DNA from 3 places in the Marinobacter panjinensis genome. Region 2 is predicted to be linked to each of the others. Evidence: predicted binding sites of a transcription regulator. Region 2 holds the regulator's gene; each other region holds the start of a gene.
The links. Region 2 encodes sigma-54, which starts transcription at its own class of promoters, with help from an activator protein. Its sites were predicted from a motif close to ANTGGCATNNANNTTGCTNT; they were not measured.
Positions count from the first base shown of each region.

Region 1 (7,384 bases), on a different contig from region 2:
CCGGTCCAGAAGCTGCGCAGCTCCCCGAATGCCACCCAGCGGGTTCTTGATCTCGTGGGCCATACCCCGCACCAGAATCCGGGTGGTTTCCTGCTGGGATATGATGTCCTCTTCCCGGCTGATGCGCAGTAGCCGATCCCGTGGCTGTATTTCGATCAGCAACTCGGCAGGGTCCAGACTGATGGGCGATACCGAGTAGTCAACAGTTAGTCGCAGACCGCTGGTGAGCACGAATTCTGCTTCACGGCGGGTGTAGGACTGACCGTTCTCCGCGGCGGCGTACAGGGTTTTCAGGGCGTCTTTAGAGTCGATCAGAATGTCGTTGATCGGGGCGCCCTGGCTTCGGGTAATGCTGGTTTCAAACAGACTCTCGGCGGCAGGATTCAGGTACTGGATCTGCAAGCCTTCCCTCAGCACAATCACCGCGGTGGTAAGGCTGTCCAGTATGCTTTTGTATCCGGCCGGTATTGCCATGCTTCCATCCCTTTTGGTGGGCAATGCTGAGTACTCACGCAGTTTTGCAAAAAGCGAACCACATTGGAGGATTGCAGCGTTGAAAATGCGCATTTTGCGGGCATTGCGGTTTGACGGCCCGTAAACGCGCCGTTGTGTAGTGCATAAGTCTTATTGTGCCGGTCAGAATGCCGGCCGGGCGCCCTGTGAATGGTCAGAGTATGGCTGCTTTGTGGTGCGAGCGCACTAAAATAGTGCGTTGTGTGGGGTGGAATGGCCGCATCGGCCCGACAGGGTATGATATCCATGTGCCCTCTCCAGGGAGGAGAGGGCTCCGGAAAGGTGCGTCAGTTGTTAACGCTGGGCCGGTGAATGGTGAAAGTAATGGTTTCGCCGCTTTTGATGGTGACACCGTCGCTGTCAACGATGTTGACGCCGGCGTCGTGGGTGCCCCGGTAGACGTTGCGCACCATAACGGTTCCGGATTGACTCTGGCCGACAGGCTGGCCATCCAGGGTGACTTCGTACTTGTGATTGTTCCGCAGTGAGGGGGAACTGGTAACCTGGAATTCCACGTTGCCACTGCCGCTGTGGAAGGCCTCATCATCGCCAGGGGCGACGAATGTCACGCTGTCGTACGCCGCGCCTTCCTGTTCCACCTTTTGCCTGAGCCTTTCGGGTTCCCGGACCGCCTCGGGTTTGGGCAGGGTGACGGTGGTTACCGGCTTGACCTTGATCTCTTCAGCTTCGGTACCTTCTACAGGTTCGTCGGTATAGGTGACGTTGCCCTGAGCATCAACCTGACGATACACCTCTGCAGAAAGGGGGAAGGCGACGAAAGCGATAATGCCTGCGACATATGCGAGCCGTGGTTTCATAGATACAACCTGTCTGTTGTTTTATCCGATTATCTGCGCCAGGCCCATGTATTTCAACGCCATTCCTGCCGTGCTTGGTTACATTACGTTAAGGGGGGCGGGCTGTTGTGATTGCGGGCACAAAAAAGCCCCGCGCGGGGCGGGGCTTCTCTGACTGCTGGCGCCTGTGGCGTCTTAGCAGGAGTAGTACAGCTCAAACTCGACCGGGTGTGTGGTCATGTTGAGCTTTTCAACTTCGCCACGCTTCAGGTCAATGTAGCCACCGATCATGTCTTCGGTGAACACGCCGCCACGGGTCAGGAACTCGTGGTCCGCTTCGAGGCAGTCCAGGGCTTCCTGGAACGTCTCGGCAACGGTGGGGATGTTCAGGGCTTCTTCCTTCGGCAGATCGTACAGATCCTTGTCCATGGCATCGCCAGGGTGGATCTTGTTCTGGATGCCGTCGAGGCCAGCCATCATCAGCGCTGCAAAGGCCAGGTACGGGTTGGCAGAAGCATCCGGGAAGCGAACCTCGATTCGACGGCCCTTCGGGCTGTTGACGTACGGGATACGGATAGAGGCGGAACGGTTGCGGGCGGAGTAGGCCAGCATTACCGGTGCTTCAAAGCCCGGAACCAGACGCTTGTAGCTGTTGGTAGAAGCGTTGGTGAAGGCGTTGATGGACTTGGAGTGCTTGATAATGCCGCCAATGTAGTAAATGGCCATCTCGCTCAGACCGGCATAGCCGTCGCCTGCGAACAGGTTCTTGCCATCCTTGTTCAGGGACATGTGTACGTGCATACCGGAACCGTTGTCACCGACAACCGGCTTGGGCATAAAGGTAGCTGTTTTGCCGTAGGCATGGGCTACGTTGTGCACGCAGTACTTCAGGATCTGAACTTCGTCAGCTTTCTTGGTCAGGGTGTTGGCGCCAACACCGATTTCACACTGGCCAGCGGTGCCGACTTCGTGGTGGTGCACTTCAATGACCAGGCCCATGGACTCCATGGCCGCACACATAGCGCCACGCAGGTCGTGCAGGCTGTCTACCGGTGGTACCGGGAAGTAGCCGCCTTTGACGCCCGGACGGTGGCCAATGTTATTGCGATCGAATTCTTCGCCGGATACCCAGGCCGCTTCTTCAGAATGCAGTTCGTACATGGCACCCTGCATATCGACTTTCCAGCGGGCGGAGTCGAAAACGAAGAATTCGGGCTCCGGACCGAACAGTGCGCCGTCAGCGATGCCGGTGGACTTCAGGTATTCTTCGGCGCGCTTGGCAACCGAGCGCGGGTCCCGCTCATAGCCCTGCATGGTGGAGGGCTCGACGATGTCGCAGGTGATGTTAATGGTGGTTTCTTCAGTGAACGGATCCAGCACAGAGGTTTCGTCAACCGGCATCAGGATCATGTCGGATTCGTTAATGCCCTTCCAGCCAGAGATGGAGGAGCCATCGAACATCTTGCCGTCGGCGAAGAAATCCTCATCAACCTCGGTTGCGGGCAGGGTTACGTGCTGCTCTTTACCGCGGCTGTCAGTGAATCGCATGTCGACCCATTTGACTTCGTGTTCTTTGATCAGATCAATCGTCTTGGACATTGTGCAAGCTCCGTCAGTTATCCCGCAGGGCGGGCGATTTCTGTGTACGTTGTTGCCGGATCGTTCAGCGGTGCTGACTCCCGATCTTTCTTTCAGGTTGGGCAGCTTATCAAAAGCTGTTCCTTCTTACCTGCAAATTCGGCTGCCTGAAGTGAAGCAATAGGCTTGCCAGTTTTTAAGGCATGCTCCACAAGGGCGCAGTTACAGGGTTTTCGGGCTGTTTTGGAGCGATCGTCATGACGGCATTGGCTGGCTCGCCCTTTTGTGGTGCATTAAAAGAGTGCGCGCACTGAAAAAATGCACCATACCTGTGCGCGAGGCCTGCCAGCCCCATAGGCGTTTTTCTTCATATAAACGCAATGAAGTTTGCTATATACTGCGCGCCACTTCATTTTAGACCCGGAAATTCAGCGCAACCGCTGAGTCTCGTCAGGGTGCACCCGGGCTGCCCGGCCTGGCAAATGAAATTCATTTTACGGATTTGAGACGGCATGTAAGGGGCATAGCGCCTGCTGAAGACCGCTCAGGTCATTCAGTGCATGCTGCAGGAATATTGTTGTGATAGATAAACTTCGTAATATCGCCATTATCGCCCACGTCGATCATGGCAAAACCACGCTGGTGGACCAGTTGTTGCGCCAATCCGGTACGCTGGACCGCAAAGAGCTCGAAAGTGAGCGCGTGATGGATTCCAACGACCAGGAAAAGGAACGCGGCATTACCATCCTGGCCAAGAACACCGCGCTGAAATGGCACGACTACGACATCAACATCGTCGACACCCCGGGCCACGCCGACTTCGGTGGTGAAGTAGAGCGTGTGATGAGCATGGTGGATTGCGTGCTGCTGGTGGTTGATTCCATTGACGGGCCGATGCCACAGACCCGTTTTGTCACCCAGAAAGCCTTTGATGCCGGCCTGCATCCGATTGTGGTCGTGAACAAGATTGACCGTCCGGGTGCCCGCCCGGACTGGGTGGTGGATCAGGTGTTTGATCTGTTCGACAACCTGGGTGCCAGTGACGAGCAACTGGATTTTCCGATTGTCTTTGCCAGTGCCCTGAACGGCATCGCCGGGATGGATCATGAAAAGCTGGACGACAACATGGATGCGGTTTTCCAGGCCATTGTCGACCACGTACCCGCGCCACAAGTCGATCGCGATGGTCCATTCCAGATGCAGATTTCCCAGCTCGACTACAACAGCTTCCTGGGTGTTATCGGGATTGGCCGCATCAGGCGTGGCAAGGTCAAAACCAACTCCCCGGTGACGGCTATCGGTGCCGATGGCAAGAAGCGTCAGGGCCGAATCCTCAAGATCATGGGCCACTCCGGTCTGCAGCGTGTCGAAGTCGACGAGGCGCAGGCAGGTGATATTATCTGCGTCAGCGGCATGGATGAGCTGTATATCTCCGACACGCTGTGCGACCAGGCTGCCGTCGAAGCCCTGCCGCCGCTGACGGTGGACGAGCCAACGGTTTCCATGACCTTCCAGGTCAACGATTCGCCGTTCTGTGGCAGGGAAGGCAAGTTCGTCACCAGCCGCAACATCAAGGAGCGCCTGGAGAAGGAGCTGCTTCACAACGTCGCTTTGCGCGTTGAAGAGGGCGAGTCCGCAGACAAGTTCAAGGTATCCGGTCGTGGCGAACTGCACCTGTCGGTGTTGATCGAGAACATGCGCCGGGAAAACTTCGAGCTCGCCGTGGGTCGTCCGGAAGTGGTTATCCGTGAGATTGACGGGGTAAAGCAAGAGCCCTATGAGAACGTGATCATCGACATTGAAGAGCAGCACCAGGGTGCTCTCATGGACCAGATGGGTTTCCGCAAGGGTGACCTGACCAATATGGTTCCGGACGGCAAGGGGCGTATGCGCCTTGAATATACGATTCCGGCGCGTGGTCTCATCGGCTTCCGTAACTCTTTCCTGACCATGACATCCGGCTCGGGCATTCTGACGTCGACCTTCAGCCATTACGGTCCGATCAAGAGCGGTGATATGACCAGCCGCCAGAACGGTGTGCTCGTCTCGATGGCAACCGGTGCGGCGCTGACCTATTCGCTGGAAACGCTGCAGAGCCGTGGCAAGCTGTTCCTGGATCCGGGGCAGGAAGTTTATGAAGGCCAGTTATGCGGCATTCACAGCCGTGATAATGACCTGGTGGTCAACCCCACCAAGGGCAAGAAGCTGGACAACATGCGTGCCTCCGGCAAGGACGAAGTTATCGCCCTGGTGCCGCCCATCAAGTTTACCCTTGAGCAGGCACTGGAGTTTATTGATGAAGACGAATTGGTGGAGGTAACTCCCAAATCGATTCGTCTGCGCAAGAAGCTCCTTACTGAAAACGAGCGCAAGCGCGCCCACAAGAAGTAATTTCAGTGCGGTAACAACAAGAGAAAGGGGCAGATGACATCTGCCCCTTTTTCGTTCACTTCAGCTAAACTCCGGTTACATCCTTTTTCCGGAGCGTTTTATGCTCACCCTGTTTCCCGACATCAAGCCCAATGCCCGGCATCGTCTTGCGGTGGACCCTCCCCACGAACTCTATGTGGAAGAAAGTGGTAACCCGGATGGCATTCCGGTGCTCGTTGTTCACGGCGGCCCGGGAGGCGGTTGCGAGGATTATTACCGTCGGTTTTTTGATGCTGAACGGTATCGGATCATCCTGATGGACCAGCGTGGCGCAGGGCGCTCCAGTCCGCTGGCGGCATTCGATGGTAACACCACGCAAAAACTGGTGGAGGACATGGAAACGGTCCGTTCGTTTCTTGGTATTACCCAGTGGATTCTGTTCGGAGGCAGTTGGGGTTCCACTTTGAGCCTGGTTTACGCGCAGTCCCACCCGGACAGAGTGCTCGGCCTGGTGCTGAGGGGCATCTTTCTGTGCCGCCCCAAGGATATACACTGGTTTTACCAGGAGGGTGCCAGCCGTGTATTTCCCGACTACTGGCAGGATTTCCTGGCGCCCATTCCCGAGAATGAGCGGGATGATCTGGTATCCGCCTATTATCGGCGCCTCACCAGCACTAACGAGCTTGAGCAGATTCAGGCTGCAAAGGCCTGGTCCATCTGGGAGGGGCGGTGTGCGACCCTGCATCCGAATCCCAGGGTGGTGGAGCATTTCGGTCACCCCCACGTGGCGATCGCACTGGCCCGGATTGAATGCCACTATTTTATGAACAGCGCCTTTCTGGAGGACAATCAGATCATCCGTGATGCCGGCGCCCTGAAAGACATCCCCGGCATCATCATTCACGGCCGTTACGACATGGTTTGCCCCCTGGATAATGCCCTTGCCCTGAGTGAGGCGTGGCCAGAAGCGGACCTGAGAATCATTCGGGATGCCGGCCATTCTGCCTCTGAGCCGGCGATTGTCGATGCGTTGATGCGAGGCGTAGATGAGGTGGCTGCAAGGCTTGATGGCAGCGCCGAATAGGCACCGCTTCGCACAACCAACAAATACCCCTTAAGAGGGGTTGCGGCGAGCCTGTGGCGTGGATAAACTCCCGCAGAACTTTTAAGTCCTTCCGCAGGGAGTTCAATGAAAGGACTGATACAGCGAGTTACTCACGCCAGCGTTACCGTTGATAAACAGACTGTCTCCGCCATAAAAGCAGGCCTTTTGCTGTTGCTCGGGGTTGAGAAGTCGGATAGTCCGGAAACCGCAGAAAAACTCTGCCGCAAAGTGGTCAATTACCGGGTATTTCCCGATGACCAGGGACGGATGAATCGCAGCCTGCTTGATACAGGTGGCTCCCTCCTCGTTGTACCCCAGTTTACCCTTGCTGCTGATACCCAATCGGGCACTCGCCCCGGATTTTCCGTTGCTGCCTCTCCAGATCACGCCGAAGCTATGTTTCAGGCGTTCCTGGCGGTGTCAGAACAGCATCTGGGAAGTGCTGCTGTTGGTCGTGGGCAGTTTGGTGCCGATATGAAAGTGGCTCTGGAGAATGACGGGCCTGTCACTTTTCTGCTTGAGGTAGGGGGTGAGCCGGGGTGAGGGTAGGTACATGCACTGAGTTGGCGCAAGTGGCTGGTTGCTGTCCTTTTCTGGTGCGGCGTGATTCCGATGTAATGACGCTTTTTGTTTCTCCGGCCCACTTTTTTTGGTTAACTTATTGAAAATAAAAGGGCGGCTTTATAGTGGCACCGGATTTGAACAGTAGCTGGCCAGGGGGCGACCGTGTTTGTGAGCATACATATGTCCCCTGATAAACCCGGTAGAGCTAAAAGGCGCCAATGAAAAAGATTTGCAAAAAAGAGTTGGTTGTATTAAAACTGCTTCATCACTCAAAGCTTTAAGAAAAAGCTGTAAGTGATTGACGTGAAAAGGCCCAGCTTGGTCTTTACAAAAAAACAAAGAAAAAGAATTATTATTGCTTTGTCATAAAAATGACATGGTAAATACACAGAATAGGGCCAAACCAGCCCGACTGGTGAAGTCTGAAGAGCGGGAATTGAACCCGACGCTAAAACCT
Region 1 is NZ_SZYH01000003.1:132,276-139,659, reverse strand. It holds gene glnL (nitrogen regulation protein NR(II)) at 1-474, opposite strand, end outside; gene FDP08_RS19840 (DUF4124 domain-containing protein) at 801-1,331, opposite strand; gene glnA (glutamate--ammonia ligase) at 1,506-2,909, opposite strand; gene typA (translational GTPase TypA) at 3,468-5,279, shown strand; gene pip (prolyl aminopeptidase) at 5,380-6,342, shown strand; gene dtd (D-aminoacyl-tRNA deacylase) at 6,448-6,906, shown strand.
Region 1: the regulator sigma-54 is predicted to act here: its motif matches at 3,063-3,082, upstream of glnA (glutamate--ammonia ligase).

Region 2 (7,384 bases):
CCTGCGGGCAGCTCGAGGCGAGCCTGCAACCCTACCTGGAGCAGAATTGATGTCCGCCCAGCCCCTGTTTAACCGCCCCTGGGTAAGAACCCTGGGCCTGGCAGGCACGATAGTGGCACTGTTTTTCCTGCTCTGGCAAAGTGACGAACCAACGGTGCCGACAGACGCTGCCTCACTGCGGGGCGAATCCGAGCCCGACGGCTTTGTGGTCAACGGTCTTTACCTGTCGTACGACGAAACGGGACGGCTGACAACACGGTTCCGGAGCCCGAGGATCGAGCAGTTCGAGTCCCGCAGCGAGACTGTCATGAAATCGCCCCGGGCGACACTGTTCGGCGAGGGTGGCAATCCACCCTGGCAGGTCCAGGCAACCGAAGGACGTTTTCTCGAAGCTGAAGACCTGGTTCACCTGACTGGGGATGTAAAAGTCATCCGGGAAGCCGAAGGCGGGCGCCCGCTGACCCTGACAACAACGGCACTGACTATGAATAACCGTGATCGCACCGTTTACACGGACGAGCCGGTAGCACTGACCGATGCGGTCAGCCTGACCACAGCTACTGGAATGAAGGCCTGGATTGATGACCGCATTCTTGAACTCGACTCGCAGGTGGAAGGACGCTATGAGCCTGGCAAGTAAATCTGATCTCCGCTGCAGGCCCCGTTGGCCCGCACCGAAATCGTTGGTACTGGCTGCTGTTTGCCTGGCACTGGCAGCGCCCACAGCCCTGGCGTTCGACATGGAGTCTGACCAGCCCATCAGGGTCAATGCTGACAGCGCACGACTGGATGACGGCCAGGGTATCGCAACCTATACCGGCGACGTGGAAATGACCCAGGGCCAGACCAACCTGACCGCCGACAAGGTTGTACTTTACCGGGACGAGAGCGGTGTCAGCCGCATTGAAGCAACCGGCCAGCCAGCTCATTACCGGCAGCCAGCAACGGAAGGACAGGGAGAAACAGATGCCCGCGCCCTGACGATCACCTGGTCAGCCGCCGAAAACCGGGTCACCTTCGAACGTGAGGCGGTTATTGAGCAGGACGGTAACCTGTTCCGCGGGGATGTTATCCACTACGACAGTGCCGAACGCGTTGTTACCGCCGAAGGCGCTGCTGACGCGGGCGAAGGCAGTGGCCGTGTGGAGATGGTCATACAACCCCGCAACAGAACCAGCAACTCTCCCAGCAACCCCGACAGACAGGATACCGATGGCAGTTCTCAGAGCCAGTAACCTGGCAAAAAGCTACAAGCAGAAGAAAGTTGTCATCGACGTTTCCCTGCAGATCCGCAGCGGTGAAATTGTCGGCCTCCTGGGCCCCAACGGCGCCGGCAAGACCACCTGCTTTTACATGATTGTAGGGCTGGTTCCCGCCGACAATGGCCGGATCACCATCGACAACCAGGACATCACGCCACTACCAATGCATGGCAGGGCCCGCAAGGGTATCGGCTATCTGCCCCAGGAAGCGTCGGTGTTCCGCAAACTGACCGTACGTGACAACATCATGGCCATTCTGGAGACCCGCCGCGAACTTAACCGCAGCCAACGGGATGCCAAGCTGGAAGAGTTGCTGGAAGAGTTTCATATCACCCACATCCGCGACAGCCCCGGTATGGCGCTGTCGGGTGGTGAGCGCCGGAGAGTGGAAATCGCCCGGGCCCTGGCAATGGAGCCGGCATTTATTCTTCTGGATGAACCCTTTGCGGGGGTAGACCCGATCTCGGTGAGCGACATCAAGCACATTATCCGCCACCTGCGGGACAAGGGCATTGGCGTGCTGATCACCGACCACAACGTGAGGGAAACACTCGACATCTGTGAGAACGCCTATATAGTCAGCGGAGGCCATATCATCGCATCCGGCAACTCGGAAGCCATTCTTGCCAACCAGCAGGTCAAGGAAGTGTATCTAGGCAATGAATTTCGCCTGTAGTACACTCGGCAAAGAACTTGCTTGGCACGGCAAGTTGCCAGCATACAAAGAGTTTTTATGCAACCCCAACTCCCCGGAAAGGCCGAGAGCGACCGAGTGACGGATCCTGAACTATGGTTATGAAAGCCTCATTACAGTTAAAGCTGGGTCAAAGCCTGACCATGACGCCCCAGCTGCAACAGGCTATCAGGCTACTGCAGCTCTCCACCCTCGACCTCCAGCAGGAAATCCAGCAGGCGCTGGAATCCAACCCCATGCTGGAAACCTCGGAAGACGACGATAACCAGAATCCGGAATCCACGGAAAACGAGAACGACACCGCCGCCGAAGCCTCATCGACAGAAGAGTCAAACACCGCCTCCGAATCGTCTTCAGACTGGGATGAATCCGAAAACGGGCCTGACTGGTCGTCAGAGACCGACAGTCCCGACACCATCCCCGATGACCTTCCGGTCGACACAGCCTGGGACGACATCTACCAGTCGGCACCCGCGTCATCGGCCCGTAACGACGATGAAAACGACAACGATTTTGAAACTCGCAACTCGCCTACGGAAACCCTGCACGATCACCTGGAGTGGCAACTGAACCTGACGCCCCTGAGCGAACGGGACCAGGCCATCGCCCACGCGCTGATGGATGCGGTTGATAATCACGGATACCTTACCTCTCCGCTGGAAGAAATCCATTCGGGGATGATGGACGAGTCTGATGAAGACCCGCTTGAAATGGATGAGGTGGAAGCCGTACTTCACCGGTTGCAGCATTTCGATCCGCCTGGTGTCTTCGCCCGGAATCTTCAGGAATGTCTGCTGATCCAGTTGAACCAGCTGCCACCGGATACCCCGTGGCTCGCCCAGGCACGGCTGGTGATCACCCACTACATTAACCTGCTGGGCAATCGTGATTACGCACAACTGCTGCGCCGCAGCCGCCTGAAGGAAGATCAGTTGCGGGACGTTCTGGCCCTCATTACCGGGCTGAATCCGCGCCCGGGCGATACCCTCGACCAGGCCGAACCAGACTACGTCATCCCGGACGTGATCGTGCGCAAGCACAACGAACGCTGGCGGGTAGAGCTGAATCCGGAAATTGCACCGCGCATTCGTGTCAATGCCAGCTATGCTTCACTTATAAAGCGTGCGGACAGCAGTGCCGACAACACTTACCTGCGAGACCAGCTGCAGGAAGCGAAATGGTTTATCAAGAGCCTGCAAAGCCGTAACGAGACTCTGCTCAAGGTAGCCACGCGAATTGTCGAGCACCAGCAAGGATTCCTGGATCATGGCGAGGAATACATGAAGCCACTGATCCTGTCGGACATTGCCCAGGCGGTGGAAATGCATGAGTCGACCATTTCCAGGGTGACCACCCAGAAATACATGCACACGCCGCGTGGCATATTTGAACTCAAGTATTTTTTCTCCAGCCATGTCAGCACTGACGAGGGCGGAGAATGTTCCTCTACGGCAATCCGGGCGATGATCAAGAAACTGATTGCAACGGAAACCCCGAAAAAGCCATTGAGCGACAGTAAAATTGCAGCCATGCTAGGAGAACAGGGTATCAAGGTAGCGAGACGAACCGTGGCCAAGTACCGTGAGGCAATGCACATTCCTCCGTCCAACGAAAGAAAGCGACTGGTGTAGTAGTAAACATCCGATAACAGGAGAAGCCTATGCAACTCAATATTTCAGGCCATCACGTAGAATTGACTCCCGCACTGAAAGATTATGTAACAGGCAAGTTTGACAAGCTTGAGCGTCACTTTGACCACATCAGCAACTGCCAGGTCACCCTTGAGGTGGAAAAAGTGCGCCAGATGGCGGAAGCTACGCTACACGTGATAGGTGGTGAGATTCACGCAAAGGCCGAAAACAGCGATATGTATGCCGCCATTGATGCTCTGGTGGACAAGCTGGACAGGCAGATCCTTAAGCACAAGGAAAAGAACGTTGACCGGATGCACGGAAACGGAGCCCGCTAGGGCGACCTGTTTGGTGCATAACAGTTAATCGAGCTGCGGCGCCGGCTTCGTTACAAAAGCTGCCGCAGCCTTTTTTTACGGAACTGCAGTCGATTCATGACCGACACATCCCTGACTATCGAGAACATACTCGCGCCGGAGCTGGCCCTTTGCAGGATGCCCGCCTCCAGCAAGAAGCGGGTTATGGAAACCATTGCGGAGCAGATCCAGCAACATGATCCGTCGCTCAGTGATACCGCGATATTCAACAACCTCGTTGCCCGGGAGCGACTGGGGAGCACGGGTATTGGCCAGGGTATCGCCATTCCCCACTGTCGCCTGGAAGGGCTCGATCACGTTGTGGGGGTATTGCTGACCCTGGAAGAAGGCGTGGCCTTCGATGCCATCGACAACCAGCCGGTAGACCTGGTGTTTGCCCTGATTGTTCCCAAGGAAGCGACCAGTGAACACCTTGAACTGCTGAGCCAGCTGGCCGAAAAGTTCAATGTACGGGCATTCTGCGATCAACTCCGCCAATGTACCGATGCGGACTCTCTCTATCGCCGGATGACGGCCGAAGGAAACTGAGCCGCTCCGGATTCGAGGTGAATGGGTTATGAAACTGATCATCGTCAGCGGCCGGTCAGGCTCCGGTAAAAGTACCGCCCTGCACGTGCTGGAGGACCTGGGTTTCTATTGCATCGACAACCTGCCCATCGGGTTGCTCTTCCCCCTGACGCGGGAAGCCACCACCCAGAGCTCACCGGGCCGGCTGGGCAAGATGGCGGTGAGCATCGACGCACGCAATCTGTCCGGCGAGCTCAGTAACTTTGAAGACATCTACCGCAGCCTGCAGGATACCGGCGTGACCATCGAGGTCATTTACCTGGACGCCGATGAACAGTCCCTGCTCCAGCGATTTCACGCCACACGGCGCAAGCATCCTCTGAGCGACGACAGGACCTCACTGCGCGAAGCCATCGGCAACGAGAAAAAGCTGCTGGAACCCCTGTCGAAACTGGCCGACCTTTATATCGATACCACCGGGCTGTCCATGTACGAACTGAGGGACATGGTCAAGCAGCGGGTGGCCGGGCGACGTGAGCAGGAACTGGCGCTATTGTTCCAGTCTTTCGGCTTCAAGCACGGGGTGCCGCTGGACTCGGATTATGTGTTCGATGTCCGCTGTTTGCCCAATCCCTACTGGGACACCAGCCTGCGAAAATTCGTAGGCACCGACCAGCCTGTTATCGACTTCCTGGAAAAGGAACCCCTGAGCCGGAAAATGGTGGACGATCTGACCAGCTTCCTGGAAACCTGGTTGCCTTCCTTTGCCGACAGCAATCGCAGCTATATGACAATTTCCATCGGTTGTACCGGTGGCCAGCATCGCTCGGTTTACGTCTGCGAACAGCTGGGCCGTCATTTCTCGGGAAAGTACAGCAATGTCCAGGTCCGGCACACTGAACTTCCGCACTTGCAGAGCCGGGAAAGCTGAACCGTCTATGATTCGCCGCCCCATCACCATCATCAACAAACTCGGCCTTCATGCCCGCGCTGCCGCCAAACTGGTTGCAACCGCGTCGGATTTCGAGAGCAGCGTTCAGATCAGCCGGAACGACCGCAAAGTGGACGCCAAGAGCATCATGCCGGTGATGATGCTGGCCGCCAGCCAGGGCACGGAAGTAGAACTGATTGCAGACGGGCCGGACGAGTCCGAGGCCATTGAGGCGCTGTCAGCACTTATTGATGATTATTTCGGCGAGGGCGAATAGCCGCCAGCCCGTGGGTGGCCCGACCACGGCATTCACCTACAACTCTTTCTCACCTGTATACCCTAACTTCGCTATAATACGGGGGTTTTCTGACTGTGGGTGATGCATGACCGATATTCTGGAGAAAAGCCAGGCTCGCCAACGCCTTCGCTCCCTGAGCGAAGCGCTGGACAGTGGCGCCCTGAAACAGGTTGCCCGCATTCTCAATGGCGGCCTGAGCCCCAGCGATATTGCCCACCTGCTGGAATCCTCGCCACCCCGTCAGCGGGCGTTGCTGTGGAACCTGGTGGACAAACAACTGGAAGGCGAAGTTCTCCAGTACCTCAATGATGATATCCGCGGCTACTTCCTGAGTCAGCTGAACGCTCAGGAACTCGCAGACATCATTGAAGATTTCGAGTCGGACGATCTTGCCGACTTGCTGCAACAGCTGCCCGACACGGTGATTCAGGAAGTCCTGGACACCATGGACGAACAGGACCGCCAGCGCGTTGAGGAGGTGCTCTCCTACCCGGAAGACACCGCCGGCGGCTTGATGAATACGGACACCATCACGGTGCGCCCGGATATCAGCATCGACGTGGTTCTGCGTTACCTGCGCCGTCACCGCAATCTGCCACCCATGACGGACAGCCTGATCGTGGTGAGCCGGCGGGACGAATTCATCGGCATGCTGCCGATCACCAAAATGCTGGTTTCCAACCCTGCTGCGACGGTGCGGGAAGTGATGGACACCGACATCGAGCCGATACCGGTCACCCTGTCCGACACCAAGGTAGCCACCCTGTTCGAGCGCTACGACCTGATCTCGGCACCGGTGGTCAGCGAGGAAGGCAAGCTGTTGGGCCGGATCACCATCGATGACGTGGTTGACGTCATCCGCGAGGATGCCGATCACTCCCTGATGAGCATGGCAGGCCTGGACGAGGATGAAGACACCTTTGCGCCGATTTTCAAGACCACCCGGCGCCGGGCCGTCTGGCTGGGCATCAACCTGCTTACGGCGTTTACCGCCTCCGCTGTCATCGGCCTGTTTGAAGCCACCATCGAGAAAGTCGTGGCGCTGGCTGTGCTGATGCCTATCGTGGCCTCCATGGGCGGTATCGCCGGCAGCCAGACCCTGACCCTGGTCATCCGCGGCATGGCCGTGGGGCAGATCAGTGGCGCCAACGTGGGCTGGCTGCTGAACCGCGAATTTGTCGCCGGCGCCCTGAACGGGTTGCTCTGGGCCGTTGTGGTAGCCACCGCCGCCACCCTCTGGTTCAAGGACATGATGATTGGCGCCATCATTGCTGCTGCGCTGATCATAAACCTGATTGCGGCAGCCCTCGTGGGCACCGTATTGCCCCTGTTCCTCAAATCCCGCAACATTGATCCCGCGCTGGCGGGAAGCGTTATACTGACGACGGTGACAGATGTGATCGGGTTTATGGCGTTTCTTGGCCTGGCCACCATATTTTATGGATGACAGGTTTGTCGGATTACGCCTTCGGCTAATCCGACCTACGGGTCGGACACTTAATTAAATGTAGGTCGGATTAGGCGAAGCCGTAATCCGACAAAACGGACGCTTCATGAACGATACTCAAAACGACCACCCCGAATACTCCGGCCCCAGCAAATCCCAGCTCAAGCGGGACATGCATCAGTTGCAGGGCCTGGGCAAGCGCATGCTGGACCTGAGCAACGACCAGCTCGACACCCT
Region 2 is NZ_SZYH01000001.1:1,361,741-1,369,124, forward strand. It holds gene FDP08_RS06140 (KdsC family phosphatase) at 1-50, shown strand, start outside; gene lptC (LPS export ABC transporter periplasmic protein LptC) at 50-640, shown strand; gene lptA (lipopolysaccharide transport periplasmic protein LptA) at 624-1,235, shown strand; gene lptB (LPS export ABC transporter ATP-binding protein) at 1,213-1,938, shown strand; gene FDP08_RS06160 (RNA polymerase factor sigma-54) at 2,058-3,587, shown strand; gene hpf (ribosome hibernation promoting factor) at 3,617-3,925, shown strand; gene ptsN (PTS IIA-like nitrogen regulatory protein PtsN) at 4,022-4,492, shown strand; gene rapZ (RNase adapter RapZ) at 4,521-5,402, shown strand; gene FDP08_RS06180 (HPr family phosphocarrier protein) at 5,410-5,679, shown strand; gene mgtE (magnesium transporter) at 5,786-7,147, shown strand; gene yjgA (ribosome biogenesis factor YjgA) at 7,254-7,384, shown strand, end outside.

Region 3 (7,384 bases), 1.8 Mb from region 2:
CGAGACAATCTATTCCCATCGACACAACGTACCATTCCCCATCCATATCTGTCGGTGAGGTTCTCTGATCTTGTCCACCCTCTACTGGTTTACACGGGACTTGCGAATGCACGATAACGCAGCCCTGCTGGCCGCCTCAAAGGCGGACATGCTGCTGTGCGTGTACGTGGTCAATCCACGCTGGTTTGCGCCGGGCCCATTCCAGTGCAAAACCATGGGTAATCATCGTTGGCGCTTTCTATGGCAAAGCCTGACGGCGCTGGAACGCAGCCTCAGATCGCTGGGGCAACGGTTGCACATTGCCTTTGGCGATCCTGAAGAGGTAATCCCGGAACTGGTGCATAACCATCGGATCGGGCGTGTGGTACGCTCCCGCCTCCCCGGCACCCGGGAAGCCGGTCAGTGGCGGGCCATCAAGGAACAGCTGCCGGAAACGGTGTTCCAGCAGTTCGAAACCCTGAGTCTGTTCACTGAAGGTTCCCTGCCCATGGCGCTGGAGAGCCTGCCGGAGACTTTTTCAGGGTTCCGCAAGCAGGTAGAAAAGACCGGCGAGCGTAATTCGGGGAAGCTGCGCATACGCACGCTAACGGCCTTGCCGCCCGCGCCCGGCTATCCGGAAGACAATCGGGGTGCCTGCCCTGCCATTCCCGAATCCCGGCACCCGGCTCAGTTTACTGGTGGTGAGTCCGCCGGCCTGGAACGGCTCCACGACTACCTGTTCGTCAACCACCACATTGATTCCTACAAGGAAACCCGTAACGCGCTGGACGACACCGAGGCATCTTCCCGCTTGTCGCCCTGGCTGGCGAACGGCTCACTCTCCATCCGCGAAGTCGCGGACACCATCAGCGAGTATGAAGAGAAGCACGTCAAAAACGACTCCACTTACTGGCTGTGGTTCGAATTGTTATGGCGGGAGTATTTTCACTGGTATGCCCTGAAACATGGCTCTTACCTGTTTCGCCGGGATGGAATTAAGCAGAGAAAGCGCTCCGCCTCTTTCTACCCTCATCGTTTCAAGGCCTGGTGCGCGGGCAGCACCGAATACCCGTTGGTAAATGCAGCCATGAACCAGCTGCGGGAAACCGGGTACATCAGCAACCGCAGTCGACAGATCGTCGCCAGTTGCCTGGTGAACGAACTGGAACTGGACTGGCGCTACGGCGCCGCCTGGTTTGAAGAGCAACTGGTGGATTACGACGTTGCCAGCAATTATGGCAACTGGCAGTACCAGGCCGGAGTTGGCGCCGACCCCAGGGGACCAAGGCACTTCAACCTTGAGAAACAGGCGCAACAGTTCGACCCTGATGGTATGTTTGTGAAGCGCTGGAATGGGAACGCGGCGCAACCGGTTGGCCTTCACCTGGTTGATGCCGCCGACTGGCCAGTGGGATACTGACGGTTCAATCCCGACAGGACACGACCGACCATGACAACTCCCCATCAGGCCCTGGCCCGCATTATCGACACCTGCCAACCCGGTACTCTGGTTGTCTGCGGCAAGGTAGCCGGCCAGGTGGGCGATCACTGGTGCCATCATCACAGCGAGTCCGCGATGACAACCCTGGACACAGACGCCCCCAACGATGCCTTCCCGCTATCCGAAACCCAGGACCTGGCGCTGGTGACCGACACCCTGGAACACCTGAGCCATGAACAGGGGGAAATCCTGCTGGGCCAGCTTCGCAACTACGGCACTCACCAGATCGCAGTGGTAGTGGCAGGCAGCCCCCAGTGGGCATTTACCGACTTCATCGGGCTGGGCTTTCGCCGCCAGGCAGAGCTGGGAGATGAAACCAACCCGTTAACCCTTTACACCTACAACATCGACAGCTACAACCACAAACGCGCCTGGAACAACCCCGACAATTGGGCCAACCCGGAAATGTGGGGCAAGGCCTGGTGGTAAAACCACTACAGTAATACGTCGGATTACTTTACATATCCGAAAATCACACACAGATAAAAACCGATAGTCAACTGAAATCGAAAGCTTTTTCTGAAATGGCACCCAATCTGCTTACTTTTTATACATGCCATGTGCATACCCATGAAATGTCAGATTGAGGTAATCCAATGAACAAGTATTCCAGTTCTCTTCTTGCTGGTGCAGTTGCACTTGCTTTCTCCGGAGCAGCCAATGCTGTAGTGATTGAAGCCTCTGCCGCAGGCGTCATGACCACCAATGTCGCTGATGCGACCGTTATAGACTTTAATGATGGCACCTGTGGACCGGCAAGCTGCTCTGGCCAGTTCAGTATCGTGAGTGGCTCCACCGGACAGAATGCTGCACCTCCGGGAGTTGTGGACAACTACCTGACCGTCCCCAACCCCGATAGCAATGGTACTGCCAGCGTGAGCCTCGGAATGACGTCGAATTACTATGGCCTTTACTGGGGCTCTATTGATACCTATAACAGCATATCCTTCCTGCTGAACGGTTTGTTGGTAGATAGCTTTACCGGCACCCAGATTGCTGCCGTAATCCCCGGAAGTGCAGACGGTAACCAGAGTTCTGACAGCACGAACCGTTACATCAACTTCTTCTTCGGAAGTGAATTGTTCAACGAAGTCCAGCTGAGCAGCACCAACTACGCCTTCGAGAGCGACAACCATGCCTATGCCAGAGTACCAGAGCCCGGCACCCTGGCATTATTCAGCCTTGGCCTGGCCGGCCTTGTGTATACCCGTCGCCGTAAATCCGCCTGATTCTGCACTAGCGTAACAAGCTGGGGGCACTGATCAAGTGCCCCAGCTTTCGTTATACCTGCGATGCGATCACTCCCAGATTGCGCCTGCAGGCATCGAGATAGGATGCGCCGAACAGGTTGTAGTGGTTGAGGGTGTGATAAAGGTTATAGATAGCCCGCTTGGTAACGTAAACCCCCGTTCTTGGATAAATGCGATCATAGGCGCGGTAAAAAGCCGTTGAAAAACCACCAAAGAGCTCCGTAATGGCGATGTCTGCTTCCCGGTCACCGTAATAGACCGCAGGATCAATCAGCCAGGGGCCGGTGGTGTCGAACAGCACATTGCCGGACCAGAGGTCACCATGAAGCAGGCTGGGGTGTTCACAGTGCGCATTCAGGAACTGCGCCAGAGCATCGCCTTTTGTCCTGAGCACAGCTTCGAACTCCTCCTTCACCTGCCGGTTACGAATCATCCCCACCTGTACACCGAGGCGATCTTCGAGGAAAAAGTCGCCCCAGTCGTCCGTCAGGCGATTCTTCTGTGGCGACAACCCGATCATGTTGTCATCTTCAAACCCGTAGTGTGGCTGGCGAACCGCATGCATGCGGGCAAGCCCCTCGCCCAGCATTGCCATGGTTGCCTCGGTTGCCGGACCGGGGTTTATCCGCGGAATAACCAGCTCCTGTTCCGAGACGGATGTCACCTCCGGCACACGTAACTCGGTAACACCGGCGGTTTTAAGGGTGTCTGCCAATACCTCAAGGCCCTTGGCCTCGTAGAACAGCGCATCGGGAAAGGACGTGGAATTGTGTTTGATGAAATCGATCATACAGTCAGTATAACCACGATAAGGAAACACCCCGCAAACCCCTTGGCTTTATCACAGCTTTGATGGACTATGGGTCGGGAAATGTACTTCAATTTAGGTAACAACCAATGGCAACATTCAGCGAATACAAGGCTAACGAACAGATGGATACCGAGGCCGCCAAGGTTCGCCGCGATGACCTTGCCGATCTGCTTCGCCGTCAGAAGGCTATCGAGGAGAAGGTGAGAAAAAGCGGCAAGCTGCGCCGTTTCGGCACCGATGTCCGCCTGATGTTTTCCATGGTCGGTGACTATTGGCAGGGGAATTACCGGAACGTACCGTGGAAAAGCATTGCAGCCATCGCCGGGGCTCTTATCTATGTACTTAACCCCCTGGACCTGATTCCGGACCTGCTTCTGGGGATTGGCTTCCTGGACGACGCCGGTGTCGTGGCCGCTTGCCTGGCCTTCGTGGAATCGGACCTGCTTCGTTACGCTGCCTGGTCGGAGCAATCCGAGCAGGGGCCCACCACAATAGTGCAAGACCACCAATAACGCACAATATCAGGGCGCCGGCGACCACGATTCTTCCGCCGGGCGCACTTATATCGGGCGGAAATTTCCCCTAATCTGTTACCCTTCCTGGCATTGCATCAAAACGGAACACTCCTTGCTTGTTGTGCACGCTATCAATGCACAACCAGGAGCAACCAACCCGTGGATATCACGAGTGCAGTACATACTCTGACCGAAAGCGCCAACACCCTCTTCATTCTTATCGGTGCCATTATGGTACTGGCCATGCACGCCGGCTTCGCCTTCCTGGAAGTGGGTACCGTGCGCCACAAGAACCAGGTAAATGCCCTGGTGAAGATCATGACGGATTTCGGCATCTCCGCCGTTGCCTATTTCTTTATCGGTTACTACATCGCCTATGGCAGCCACTTCATGGCCAGCGCCACAGAGCTGACAGCCGCCAACGGCTACGACCTGGTCAAGTTCTTCTTCCTGATGACCTTCGCCGCTGCCATACCCGCCATTGTTTCCGGCGGCATTGCCGAGCGCGCAAAATTTTACCCGATGCTGATCGCCTCCGGGCTGATTGTGGCGTTCGTGTATCCCTTCTTTGAAGGCATGATCTGGAACGGCAATTACGGCTTCCAGGCCTGGCTGGAGAACCAGTTTGGTGCAGCATTCCACGACTTTGCCGGCTCCGTTGTCGTGCACGCTGTCGGTGGCTGGATTGCCCTGGCTGCGGTATTGCTGTTAGGAGCGCGCAACGGACGCTATCGCAACGGCCGGGTGGTGGCCTTTGCGCCCTCCAATATTCCCTTCCTCGCCCTCGGCGCCTGGATTCTTACCGTGGGCTGGTTCGGCTTTAACGTGATGTCGGCCCAGACCCTGGATGGCATCAGCGGCCTGGTGGCGGTAAACAGCCTGATGGCCATGGTCGGTGGCGTGCTGATAGCCATGCTGGTGGGCCGTAAGGACCCGGGTTTTATCCACAACGGGCCGCTCGCCGGCCTGGTGGCCGTATGCGCCGGCTCGGACCTGATGCACCCGGTTGGTGCACTGATCACCGGGGGTATTGCCGGTGCGATCTTCGTCTACATGTTTGAATGGGCCCAGGACAAAATCGAACGCCTGGACGACGTACTGGGTGTCTGGCCCCTGCACGGTGTTTGTGGTGTCTGGGGTGCTGTTGCAGCCGGCATCTTCGGCCAGGAAGCCTTTGGTGGCCTGGGTGGCGTCAGCCTGATGTCCCAGATCATTGGCGCGGTTGCCGGCGTTGTCGTGGCCTTTGTCGGCGGCCTGATCGTCTACGGCATCGTCAGCGCCATCTCCGGGCTGCGCCTGACCGATGAAGAAGAATTCAACGGTGCAGACGTCAGCATTCACCGCATTGGTGCGACATCGCTGGAATAAGCCCTGGCTGTCAGCCGCCATAGGGGCGGCTGACAGTATCTTTTATTGACACATTCTCCCTCCTGGCCTTTTCTTAAATAGCCCGCCCTGGCCAAAACCGCACTTCCGGCGCCAGAGTGGCCTGGCTTTTGCTATTCCTTTTTTGAATGGGAACGGCTGGATACCGACTCTTCACATCCGGTGGAGGGCGTGTTCAGGAGAGGGTCATGGTTATGCTGATACAAACCCCACCCGAGGGTATTTACGACGAGCTGTTCGACGAAGATAACCGGGTACGGCCCAGTTGCCGGATGCTGGAAGACTGGCTGATCAAGTCCGACGAGGACCTGCTCGCCGAGAAACGCCGCGAGGCGGACGTGCTTTTCCAGCGCCTGGGCATCACCTTTAACGTGTATGGCGAAGACCAGGGCGCCGACCGCCTGATCCCCTTTGACCTGATTCCCCGCGTGATTTCTGCCACCGACTGGCAGCGGATGCAGGCCGGGCTAAGACAGCGGGTTCAGGCCCTGAACCGCTTCCTGTTCGACATCTACCACGATTTCGACATTATCCGCGCCGGGGTCATCAACGCTGAACAGGTGTTTGCCAACCCCCAGTACCAGCCCGGCATGCAGAACCTGAAACTGCCCAGGAACCTCTATTCCCACATCGCCGGCATAGACCTGATCCGCCATAACGACGGTGATTTCTATGTGCTGGAAGACAACCTGCGCTGCCCCAGTGGTGTGTCCTACATGCTGGAAAACCGCCGCATGATGATGCGACTGTTTCCGGAGTTGTTTGCCCAGGCGCCGGTTGCGCCGGTGGAGCACTACCCGGCACTGCTCGGGGAAACGCTTCGCGCCGCCTCCCTCAAGCCTAACCCCACGGTAGTGGTGCTCACCCCCGGGCGTTTTAACAGCGCCTACTTCGAGCACGCCTTCCTGGCACGCCAGATGGGCATCGAACTGGTAGAAGGCGCCGATCTGTTCATTCGCCAAAACAAGGTCTACATGAAGACCACCATCGGCCCCCAGCAGGTGGACGTGATTTACCGACGGATTGACGATGATTTCCTCGACCCCCTGGCCGGTAATCCCGACTCCATGCTCGGCGTGCCAGGCCTGTATGCGGCCTACCGCAGCGGTAACGTGGTTTTGGCCAATGCCATGGGCACCGGCGTGGCAGACGACAAGTCCATCTACCCCTACGTGCCGGACATGATCCGCTTCTACCTGGGGGAAGAACCCATCCTGAAGAACGTACCCACCTGGCAGTGCCGCAAACCCAAGGACCTGCAGTACGTGCTGGACAACCTTCCCGATCTGGTGGTCAAGGAAACCCAGGGCGCGGGCGGCTACGGCATGCTGATTGGCCCCAGGGCCAGCAAGAAGGAACTCAGCCACTTCCGCAGCCTGCTGAAAGCCCGGCCTGAAAACTACATCGCCCAGCCCACCCTGAGCCTGTCCACTTGTCCCACTTTTGTGGATGAAGGCGTGGCACCCCGACACCTGGACCTGCGGCCCTTTGTGCTCTCAGGCAAAAAGGTACAGATGGTGCCCGGTGGCCTGACGCGGGTGGCACTGAAAGCTGGATCACTGGTGGTGAACTCGTCCCAGGGCGGCGGCACCAAAGACACCTGGGTACTGGAGGGCGACGAATGCTGAGCCGCGCCGCATCAAGTCTGTTCTGGATGGCCCGCTATCTGGAGCGGGCCGAAACCCAGGCCCGTTTACTGGACGTCAGCCTGACCATGGCACTGATTGACGTGCCGGAAGACCGTGAGGAGCAGCTATCCGTGCCTCTGCTGGTTACTGGCACCCGGGAGGTGTTCGACGAACTGTACAACGACATCACGCCCCAGAACCTGATCGATTTCCTGGTTCTGGACGACCGCCATCCTGCCAGCGTGTTCAGCGTTATACGCAGCGCCCGGGACAACGCCTTGCACATTCGGGGTAATCTCTCAGCGGACGTGTGG
Region 3 is NZ_SZYH01000001.1:3,123,784-3,131,167, reverse strand. It holds gene FDP08_RS14325 (DASH family cryptochrome) at 71-1,399, shown strand; gene FDP08_RS14320 (DUF6231 family protein) at 1,430-1,909, shown strand; gene FDP08_RS14315 (Npun_F0296 family exosortase-dependent surface protein) at 2,077-2,709, shown strand; gene FDP08_RS14310 (fructosamine kinase family protein) at 2,762-3,520, opposite strand; gene FDP08_RS14305 (YkvA family protein) at 3,628-4,053, shown strand; gene FDP08_RS14300 (ammonium transporter) at 4,216-5,424, shown strand; gene FDP08_RS14295 (circularly permuted type 2 ATP-grasp protein) at 5,637-7,070, shown strand; gene FDP08_RS14290 (alpha-E domain-containing protein) at 7,064-7,384, shown strand, end outside.
Region 3: the regulator sigma-54 is predicted to act here: its motif matches at 4,156-4,175, upstream of FDP08_RS14300 (ammonium transporter).